Regions from separate parts of the Mycobacterium heidelbergense genome, predicted to be linked through region 2. Evidence: riboswitches for the same ligand, from Rfam matches in the RefSeq annotation. Region 2 holds a riboswitch; the other holds the start of a gene.
What was found. Region 2 has a riboswitch for fluoride ahead of G6N25_RS09605 (NUDIX hydrolase). Riboswitches for the same ligand answer to the same signal wherever they lie in the genome.

Region 1 (5,210 bases), 1.3 Mb from region 2:
CACCGTCGGCGTGGTGCTCGTCGTCTGCTACGTGAACCTGCGCGGATTAAAGGAAGCGGGATGGCAGTTCGCGTTGCCGACCTACTTCTTCGTCATCATGGTCGGCCTGACGATCGTGGTGGGCGTCGCGCGCGCCATGGCCGGCGATCTGCCCGTCTACCACCCCGCGCAAATGCCCGGAACCGTGCCCGTCCATCAGTCCAACGGCCTGGTGATGGGAGCGACCGTCCTGACATTGCTGCGTTCGTTCGCCAACGGCGGTTCGTCGCTGACGGGGGTCGAGGCCATCTCCAACACCGTCGACGTGTTTCGAAAACCGCAGGGCCGCAACGCGCGTCGGGTGCTGACCGCCATGGCGACCATCCTCGGGCTCCTGCTGGCCGGCGTCGCCTACCTCGCGTATGTCACCCACGCCACGCCATATCTCACCGAATATCCGTCAGTCCTGTCGCAGATCGGCCGCGCGGTGTTCGGTCAGGGCCCGATCGGCGACGTCTTCTACATCCTCGTGCAGGCGTCGACCGCGGCCATCCTGTTCACCGGCGCGAACACCAGCTTCAACGGATTCCCGGCGCTGGCGAGTTTCGTCGCCGAAGACCGCTTCCTGCCGCGGCAGCTGACGAAACGCGGCCACCGCCTGGTGTTCTCGAACGGCATCATCACGCTCACCGCGCTTTCGGTGGCATTGCTGCTGGCGACCGGCGGCTCGGTCAACGCGCTGGTCCCGTTCTACGCGATCGGCGTGTTCACCGGGTTCTCGATGGCCGGCTACGGAATGACCAAACACCATCTGACGCACCGGGAACCGGGCTGGCGCCGGCGCCTGGCGATCAACCTGTCGGCGGGGATCCTGTCGACGATCGTGGTGGGCATCTTCGCCGTCGCGAAGTTCACCGAGGGCGCCTGGCTCGTCGTCGTCGTGTTCCCGGTGCTGGTGTTCGTGCTGATGCGGCTCAACCGGGAATACCGCGCCGAGGCGGCCATTCTCGAGATGTTCCGCACCGATCGCCCCGAACTGGTGAAGTACGCGCGGCACAAGGTGTTCGTGTTCGTGAACTCGGTCGACCTCGCCGTGATCGAAGCGCTGCGCTACGGGCGGGGACTGCGGGCCGACGAACTGGTCGCGGTGCATTTCATGGTCGACGACGCGCACGCCAAGGTGCTGCGAAACCGTTGGGATCACTTCGATCTCGACACCCCGCTGCGGATCGTCGACTGCCCGGACCGCCGGGTCACCCGGGCGGCGCAGGTTCTGGTCGCCAAGGCGCGCGACGAGCGCCAGAACACCAACGTGACGGTGTTGCTGCCGCGTCGGACCTACGCGCCGCTGCTGGGACGCCTGCTGCATGACCGCACCGCCGACAAGGTGGCCCGGGCGGTCAGCCTGATCCCGGACGCCGCGGCGACGATCGTGCCCTACGACGTGCAATCCCGGATCAAGGAGGCGTACCCCGAAGGCTTCGAGCAACGAATCGCGCGCGAGCTCGACAAGGTCGAAGCGTGGGTCTCGCGCAGCGAGGAGCAGGAAGTCGAAGCCTATGAGCACCCCGAGCGGCCGCCATCGGTGATCACCGTTGGGGGCCTCATTCCCGGGCAGCGCGCCACCTTCGAGGGGCGGGTGAGCGAGGTCCAGGACGTCAACGAACGCCGGCGGACCGTCCGGCAGATCGTCGTCGGCGACAATAGCGGCGAAATCACCATCACGTTCCGAGCCGGCCACGGGGGCGCCGACATCCAGCCCGGGCAGCTGCTGCGGATCATCGGCAAGCCCAGGCAAAGCGGCAGAAAGCCCATGGAGATGGTCGACCCGGCGTACCACGTGATCGAGGACCCCGCGCAGGTGGGCGAACTCGGGAAAACCAAGGATCGGCCGTGAAGCGACTGACCAGCCGTGCTGGTGTCCGCGCTGGGCCTCGCGTTCACCGCCAACGGCTACCGACCGCTGACCAGGCGCGGTTACGGGTCGGTGTTCGCGTTCGCCTACGGCCTGTTCGCGTCGGAACTTCCGGTGCAGGCGCTCGGCGTTCAGGCGGCGGCGCTGGCGGCGGTGTCGCCCGGGCTGGATCGCGATCACCGGGGGCTCGGCCGGCGGGCATCTGTCGTCGCTGGCCGCGCTTACCCCCAACGATCCGCGGTTTCAGCCGGGTTTCGAGGGGGCCGACACCCGGGTGCAGGCGGCCGTCCCGTTCTACGGGGTCTACGACTTCACCCGATCCGACGGCGCGATGCATCCGCTGATGGTGCCGATGGTGGCCAAGCGCGTGTTCAAGCTGAGTCGCACGGAGATAGCCGAACCTTTCCGGATCGCCTCACCGATCAGCCACGTGTCCGAAGACGCCCCACCGTTTTTCGTGCTGCACGGCACCAACGACTCGTTGATCCCGGTCGAACAGGCCCGCAGCTTTACCGCGCGCCTCCGTGAGGTCAGCCGTCAGCCTGTGGTATATGCCGAGTTGCCGTGCGCGCAACACGCTTTCGACATCTTTGGGTCCGCCCGCGCGGCGCACGCGGCGGTGGCCGTCGAGCAGTTCCTGGCCGAGATCTACGCGTCGCGTCGGGTCACGGCCTAGCCGCTGGCTGCCCTCGTCGCCCCGCTCGTCCGTGGCGTCAGTGACCGTTGGCGCGAAACCGTTCGAAGGATCGCTTCACTTCTGCTTCCGCCGTTTCCCGATTGCCCCAGTCGGCGGCCTTGACGAACTTGCCCGGCTCTAAGTCCTTGTAGTGCACGAAGAAGTGTTTGATGGGCTCCAAGACAAAGGACGGCACGTCGTCGACGTCGGTGATGTGATCCCATCGCGAATCGCCGGCCGGCACGCACAGAACCTTGTTGTCGCCGCCGGCCTCGTCGACCATCTGGAAGATGCCCACCGGGCGTGCGGCGAGCACGACACCGGGAAAGACCGGCTCGGGCAGCAGAACGAGGGCGTCAAGAGGGTCGCCGTCGTCGCCGAGGCTGTTTTCGATGAAGCCGTAATCCTCGGGATATCCCATCGAGGTGTACAGGTAGCGGTCGAGTCGGATGCGGCCGGTGTTGTGGTCGCTCTGGTATTTGTTGCGCTGTCCCTTGGGGATTTCAATGGTTACGTCGAATTCCATGTGACTACTCCTGATTGTCGGCGAGTCGTGCGTGGATCGTGTGCGGGTCGGTCGCGTTCCGGCGGCGCGCCGATTCACCCGGATACCGTTGTGCGAGTGGTTCGTTGACGTCCAAAGCCGGCGCGCGACGCCTCCGCCGGACATGCCGTCGGACCCTCCCGCAGGGGTGTTGAGGCGCAGCATTATACCAATTTATATGCGAACGGCAAGGGCTCGCAGGCAACACCCAGGTGCCTGATCGGGTCGACACAGTAAACGAGATCACGAGCCGGCGCACCGCAGGGGCGGAGTACAACCGAATCGGAGGGTGGGTGCGAATGTCGGCGCGCTTCACCTACGACTCCTATGTTCGCAGGGGCCATCAGCCGGATCGGCGGTTCAGGGCGGGCTCCATCGCCGCTGTCAGTTAAGCAATGGAAATCGGCTTTGGTCAAGCGCGGCGAGGCCGTCCCGTCGGACCACGACGACGCCATGTCTGCGGAGGACGGCGCTAGCCTCGATCGCAACTTAGTTATAAATCCATTGATTAGCAACAGATTTGGACTACATATCACGCGGACACCCCGTCTTGGCGCGCACCGGCCGGTTGTGATCGACGCCACCCATGGCCGTCGGACGGGCTCGGGACCCCCTCGGTGCTCGCCTGGCCGTTACGTGTCGTGGCAACCGCCCGGCCGCGCTGCCCACTTCGCCGCCGGTTACAGGGTGGACGCGTCTGGACGTAATGTTTCAATCAGCTGGAAGTCTCCTGTGCATCGGCCATGGTGGGTTGTTTGATCAACATAATTCGGCTTGACTGTCAAGCAATAAGATCACGAAAGTTTTAAATGTGCGTCGTCGGCTCTGACGGCGCACGATGGCGGTGGGGCTCGCCATAACCGCGCGTCAAGCATCGACGGCCAACGGTCCCTGCGGAACAGATCAGTGCCCGGCCGGCCACAGGCGTGGCCGGGTGTGACGCAGGAGGACCGTAAGTGGCCGTTCAATCTTCGTCGATAGCTGCGATCCCGCTTCCCCCGTTGCGATGTCGTCGGTGGTGTCCGCGGCCCGGCGGGTGCTGTCGCGGTCCCCGTTCGGGTCGGCTGCCGGCATATGGGATGTGAAACACCAAGCACTCCGGATCTTTTCGATCGGTTGGCGATCAACCATGAACGAACCCGATCACAATCGACCCGCCATATATCCGGGTGGCCTGACGGTCGCCCCAACAGTGTCCGTGAAAGGTAAAAGACGCATGGCGCGTTCGCGCATCACCGACTGGAATCCAGAAGACCTCGTGGCCTGGGACGACGGCAACGGCGCCATCGCCCGTCGCAATATGGTGTGGCTGGTTGTGAACGTGCACATCTCCTTCTCGGTCTGGTACCTCTGGTCGGTGATGGTGCTGTTCATGCCGCAGTCCGTCTACGGCTTCTCGACCGGTGACAAGCTGCTGGTGGGCGCCACGGCGTCGCTGGTGGGGGCGCTGGTGCGCATTCCATATTCGATGGCCGCCAACTGGTTCGGTGGCCGCAATTGGACGACGTTCTCGTCGCTGGTGTTGCTGATCCCCACCATCGGGGCAATCGTGTTGCTTGCCCATCCCGGACTGCCGTTGTGGCCGTATCTGGCGTGCGCCGCGTTGACCGGGTTGGGCGGCGGCAACTACTCGGCGTCGCTGGCCAAGGTCGACGGTTTATACCCGCAGCGGCTCAAGGGTTTTGCGCTGGGCCTCACCGGTGGGCTGGCCAACCTCGGGTCGGCGTCGATCCAGGCGGTCGGGCTGGTGGTGCTGGCGACCGCGGGCCACGAGGCACCATACTGGGTGTGCGCGATCTACCTGGTGCTGCTGACCATCGGCGGCGTCGGTGCGGCACTGCGCATGGACAACATCGTCGCGCATCGCACCGGCATCTCGCCGGACAACTTGCGATCCATTCTCTCGGTGCCCGACACGTGGGGAATCTCGTTTCTCTATCTGTGTGCCTCCGGCTCGTTCCTCGGCTTCGCGTTCGCGTTCGGCCAGGTGCTCCAGCACAACTTCGTGGCCGGCGGCGAAAGCTACGGGCAGGCGTCGTTGCACGCTTCCGAAATCGCCTTCGTCGGACCGCTGCTGGGATCGGCGGCGCGGATAG
Region 2 (5,210 bases):
GGGCGGCGGCGCGGATCAGCGGGTCGAACGCCAGGTCATAGGACTGTCCCAAGACCTGGGCCCCCGCGTAGTACATGAAGATGGTGGCCAGCAGGCCAATCCCCAGCCCGGACGAGGCGATCAGCACGTACTTCCACGCGGCCTCGGTGGCGCCTTCGGTGTTGTCCAACGCCACCAGCAGCGCCGAAATGACCGTCGTGATTTCGACGGCAATCCACAACAAGGCAAGACCATTCACCAGCGGCGCGCAGATCATCGACCACGCGAACGCGTTCAGGCCGACATAAAATCGGGCACTGTGGCGGGCGAACAAGGCTTGCCCCTCGGCGGGACCCGAGCGCACCGCGCGCTCCTCGTCGGCGAGGTAACCGACGGAATAGATTCCGACGGTGGCGTACAAGAACGTGGTGCCGAGCACAAAGATCAGCGACAACGAATCGGCGCGCAGGTAGTGCAACGCGGTGAGGGTGTGGTCGAGGGCGGCGGGCACCAGCGCAACGGCCAGCACGAAACTGACGATGCCGGTGAGCGCGGTCACCATCGCCGCGACGCGATGCGGGGCGCGCAGGCAGACCAGCGTGGTGGCCAGCGGCATGATGACGAGTACCACCATCATTACGGACATGGGCTATCCCCGCAGCCGGTCGAGCGTCTGGGTGGACAGCGACTGTGTTCGTCGGTGATGGGTACGCATCAAAACCCCGAAAACCACCACCGCAACCAGAAGATCGAACAGGAACGCAACCTCGAGGATGAGCGGCATGCCGGCGGCCACCACCAAGCTCGCCAGCGAGACACCGTTTTCCAGTGAGAAGAACCCGATGGCCTGGCTGACGACGTCGCGACGGACGATCATCAGGATGAAGGCCACCAAGATCACGGCCACCGACAGGCTCAGCGCGGCCGTGGGAAGTACGGGGGAATGAATGCCAAGCACGCCGACGGAGAAGAACCCGAACGCCGCCACGGCGATCGAGATCAGCACCTCGTTTGCCACGCCGAGCGCGCCGCTGCCGGCGATCTCCTGGTTTGCTTCACGCAACAGCCCCACCACCAGCAGCGGCACTGCGACGACCTTCAGCAACAGCGAAAGCACCGCAAGCGCATACAGTTCGGGAACGTCGCGCCCGAACGCGACGACGGCGGCCAGCACGCTGACGGCCAGCGACTGCCCGGCGTACAGGCGCACTTGCCCACGCAGCAGCGCGGCGCGCAGCATCCCGAACTCGAGCAGCAGCACGATCAGCGCCACCGTGTTCGCGACCCCTTCGTATACGGTCGGAACGGATTCACTGGTCGCCACCGCGATCATCAGCCGCCTCCCAAGTAGAGGGTGAACAGTGCCAGGATCGCCAACAGCAAGGCGGCCGAGACGAATTCGGTGATCTTGAACAGTCGCAGCTTGGCGTAGCTGTTGTCGATGACGGCGACGACGCAGCCCAGCAGCGCGGCCTTGGCCAACAGCGCAACGATCGCCAATCCCACCGCGACCGCGTCTGTGCTCGACGCCATTCCCCACGGGGCGACGAAGACATCGAGCAAGATCACATAGAGCACGAATTGCTTGGCCGCGGCGCCCCAATGCAACAGGGCCAGGTCCGGCCCGGAATGCTCGAAGGGACGCCCCGTTTCGATCATGCCGAACTCTGTTGTGCCGGTGTGTGTTTCGACCGGTATGCGGGCCGTCTCGTACAGAATCACCAGGAACAGCGCCGCCGAGGCCAGCAGGTGCGCCGGACGCACGATCTGATCGGGGCCGCTGCGCACGGTGGCGCCCAGGACGTAGGGCAGATCGGTCGTCGTGATCAACGCCACGGTGAACACGACGAGCAGCACGACCGGTTCGGTGATGGCGGCGAAGGTTTTGGCGCGGCTCGATGCCAGCTGTGCGTAGGCGTCACCGGTTTCGGCGGCGGCGGCGGCGACCAGGAAGCTCGCGAATGCCAGGATCAACCCGCCTCCCTGGATGTCGCCCATGTAGCCCAGTGGCAGGGCGTAGCTGGTGAGCACCGGTATCAGCATCGGAACGGTGAGATAGCAGGCGAAGGAAGCCAGCGGCGCCAGCCGGAAAAACGGGCTCGCGCCATGCGGCGCCAGGGTTTCCTTCCCGAAGAGCTTTCGGAGGTCGAAATACGGTTGCAGGATCCGTGGCCCGCGGCGGCCCTGCAGGCGGGCCTCGAACCAGGCGATGAAGCCACTGAGTCCGGGCGCCCCGCCGGCGACGGTGATCACCTGCAACCCCTGGATGACCGGTAACGGCAGAGTCGTCATCAGATGACCGCCCCGGGGCGCCACAGGTTGCCCAGATAGCGGGCGTGCTTACCGCCGCCTCGCGATAGGTCCCGGAGGAAACCGGCGATGGGCGGGTGTAGCACCACGTCTTTCAGATCGTCCCAACACACCCATGTCGGCCGCCGCCCGGGCTCGCCCGTTATCGGTGCGGCGGTATCGAACTCGTCTGCGAGGAAGACCAATTCGACGATACGGCGGTGGGTCTGCGGGTCGTTGACTTCCAGAACCAGTGCGCAGCCAACGGGTTGAATGTCCAGGCCGGTCTCTTCGCGGGCCTCCCGCCGCACACACGAGCCCATGCTCTCGTGCGGACGGGGCCGGCCGCCGGGCAGCACCCAGTCACCCAGATCGCGCTGCAGCAGAAGCACCGCATCCCTGCGGACGATCGCTACAGCGCAACGTAATTCGACCAAAGAATCGTCTACCGACGTCATCACGATGCCGCCACGAGCACCGGACCGGCGCGACAAAGGACACAAGCCACCTGCGACTCCTTGCGTTCGCAGGTGCCATCAGCCGTGTGGCGGTTCGAAAGCAGAGCTTTCCGGCGAGCGCCATCGCCGATGCCAGTTAACCAACGGCTATTCGCTTGGTCAAGTCCGACGCGGGCCGGGCGCGGTGACCGGTGCTGAGCCGGTGAACCCCCAGTTCCGCGAGGTTGACCACCACCATGTTGTTGTCGATCGGGCCGCCATTCTTACCCAACCCATCCACCACGGTTCGGTATCCGTCGCCGCGGAGCACCGATTGGTAGCGGTGGTGAAAGTGCCCGTGCCACAGTCGAGCTGGACGAACCGCGTCGACGACCGAGCGCAACCGCACCCGGTAGAGCTCGGAACGCCGTAGCTCCTGTGCCGGAAACCCGAACCGGTCGCGCGCCGCACCGGGAACCGTGATTCCCGCGGGACAGTCGTGGCAGAACATCGCGTCCGCGGGTCCGTCGGCCGCGGCGTCACGAGCTTGCCGCGATGTGATCCATTCCTGCGCCCACCACGACCGTCCGGGTTTGCGCAGGAATCGGTCGATGGAATAGGCGCCGCCCAGGGCCAAACACCGGGTCTGCGCCCATTGCCATCGAAACCCTCGCGGCAGGTGGACGACGCGGTCGCGTAGGTGGCGGAGTCCATCGGCGTCGACGGGCCAGCTGAGCAGCCGGTCGAAGTTCTCGTGGTTGCCGTCGACGAAACCCAGGACGATCCCGCAGCGCTCGAGCGCGTCGTCAAGCGAATCCAGGTACTGGTCGGTGAAGTTGTAGCCGAAGTCGCCGAGGTGAAGCAGCACGGTCGCGTTGCGCTTGGCGGCGTGTTCGATCGCCGCAACCGCGTAGGCGGTGTCGGCATGCCAGTCGCCCGCGATCGCGATGCGGGACGGCGGGGAAAGCACCGAATGTGCGAACACTTGGCCGGGCGACGGTACCCGCAACGGCAGCGGTGATCGATTCATGGTCGGCTCCTGGTCCACTTCCGATCCGCGGCCCGCATCTCGGCACGCCGCGATGATCGGCGCTGATCAACTCCCAGGGACCGTTGGCAACCGCCGGGCTACCCGTTGATTGCGGGATGCGAGCCCCACCGCCTGTTCGCATTCCAGGCTACGCGGCCGTTTCGAGCCGGGTCAATCACATTGACGCTGGTCCCCACCCGGGCCGGGAGGTTAACCTGGTCGCGAGGCGATGGATCTCCGCCTGGGTAATCCGCCCAAACCGCCGGCCCGGCTGATGGCTCCTGTGGTGCTCGACAAGCAGTGGGCAGGGAGTCCGCTATGTCATTGGTCGTCGGATATGACCGCCACCCGGCCAGCCGGGCCGCAGTGCTCTTCGCCGCCGAGCTCGCCGGCGCCCTGAACGTGCCTGTTCACGTCGTGCACGTCGTGGATATGTCCGACAGCGCCATTTCCGGCACGTCGACCGGGTCGGCCGAGGCCGTCGAGCGAAGGCTCAGCGCCGAGCGTCAACACGTCGGGGAGGCCCTGGACGCGACCCATGTGGAGTGGGCTTATCACCTCCTGACCGGCGACCCGGTCAAGGCGCTCCTCAAGACCGCGGATGACTGCGCGGCGAGGTTGATCGTCGTTGGCCGGCCGCAGCACGGCATCGGCCCGGCCCTGAGCCACATTGTGAGCGGCACGGTGACGCGAAACCTTTTGCGCCACAGCACCCGACCGGTTGCCGTGGTTCCCGAGTTCGCGGACAGCCTGTGAACTCCGGCGGCGCGGCCCGGGTCTATTTGGCCCGGCACGGGCGCACCGCGCTCAACGCCGAGGGGCGACTGCGTGGCCTGAGCGACCCGCCCCTGGACGAAGTGGGTATCGCCGAAGTCTCCCGGCTGGCCGAGGCGCTGGCCGCCCGACACCCCAAGGCGGTGGTATCCAGCCCGCTGCAGCGGGCGGTCGCGACCGCGCGGGCGATCGGCTCCGCGGCCGACGCACCGGTCACCGTCGATGCGCGGCTCACCGACCGCGACTACGGACCCATGACCGGCCTTCATCGGGAGGATGTCGAACGCCGTTACGGCAGCGTTGATTCCGCGCCTGGTGTCGAGAGCCACGCGGCGCTCGCCGAGCGGGCTCGGCGAGCGTTTCTCGAGCTGGTCGCCGAACTTGGGCCCGGTCCAATCGTTTTGGTGTCACACGACGCATTCAACACCGCCCTGCTCGCGCAGCTGGACCCGACGCTGGACCGCATCAGCCAGCGGACCGCGTGCTGGAACCAGCTGAGCCTGGTCGACGGGAACTGGAGGGTGGACGCCTACGACCTTGTGGCCGAATGACTCTCGCCCGGGCGGTCTCTGTGGTTCAAATACGCCATGAGAACGTCTTCGGCGCGATGATATTGCAGCGAATCCACCCACAAGCGGTGGACCGGCGCCCGGGAGCGATGGTTGAGTCGGCCACCCGGTGTCGCCACGTACCCGCCGACG

Region 1: linked by a shared signal. The riboswitch ahead of G6N25_RS15830 (inorganic diphosphatase) and the one ahead of G6N25_RS09605 (NUDIX hydrolase) in region 2 are both predicted to bind fluoride.

What each region holds. Positions count from the first base shown of each region.
Region 1 covers NZ_AP022615.1:3,344,235-3,349,444, forward strand. Annotated here, with positions in the region: gene G6N25_RS15820 (amino acid permease) at 1-1,876, shown strand, start outside; partial or broken gene G6N25_RS15825 (prolyl oligopeptidase family serine peptidase) at 2,055-2,570, shown strand; gene G6N25_RS15830 (inorganic diphosphatase) at 2,608-3,096, opposite strand; fluoride riboswitch at 3,442-3,503, opposite strand; gene G6N25_RS15835 (MFS transporter) at 4,331-5,210, shown strand, end outside.
Region 2 covers NZ_AP022615.1:2,036,733-2,041,942, reverse strand. Annotated here, with positions in the region: gene G6N25_RS09620 (proton-conducting transporter transmembrane domain-containing protein) at 1-625, opposite strand, end outside; gene G6N25_RS09615 (hydrogenase) at 629-1,312, opposite strand; gene G6N25_RS09610 (respiratory chain complex I subunit 1 family protein) at 1,312-2,271, opposite strand; gene G6N25_RS09605 (NUDIX hydrolase) at 2,271-2,762, opposite strand; fluoride riboswitch at 2,789-2,863, opposite strand; gene G6N25_RS09600 (metallophosphoesterase family protein) at 2,863-3,735, opposite strand; fluoride riboswitch at 3,952-4,026, shown strand; gene G6N25_RS09595 (universal stress protein) at 4,054-4,491, shown strand; gene G6N25_RS09590 (histidine phosphatase family protein) at 4,488-5,060, shown strand; gene G6N25_RS09585 (hypothetical protein) at 5,039-5,210, opposite strand, start outside.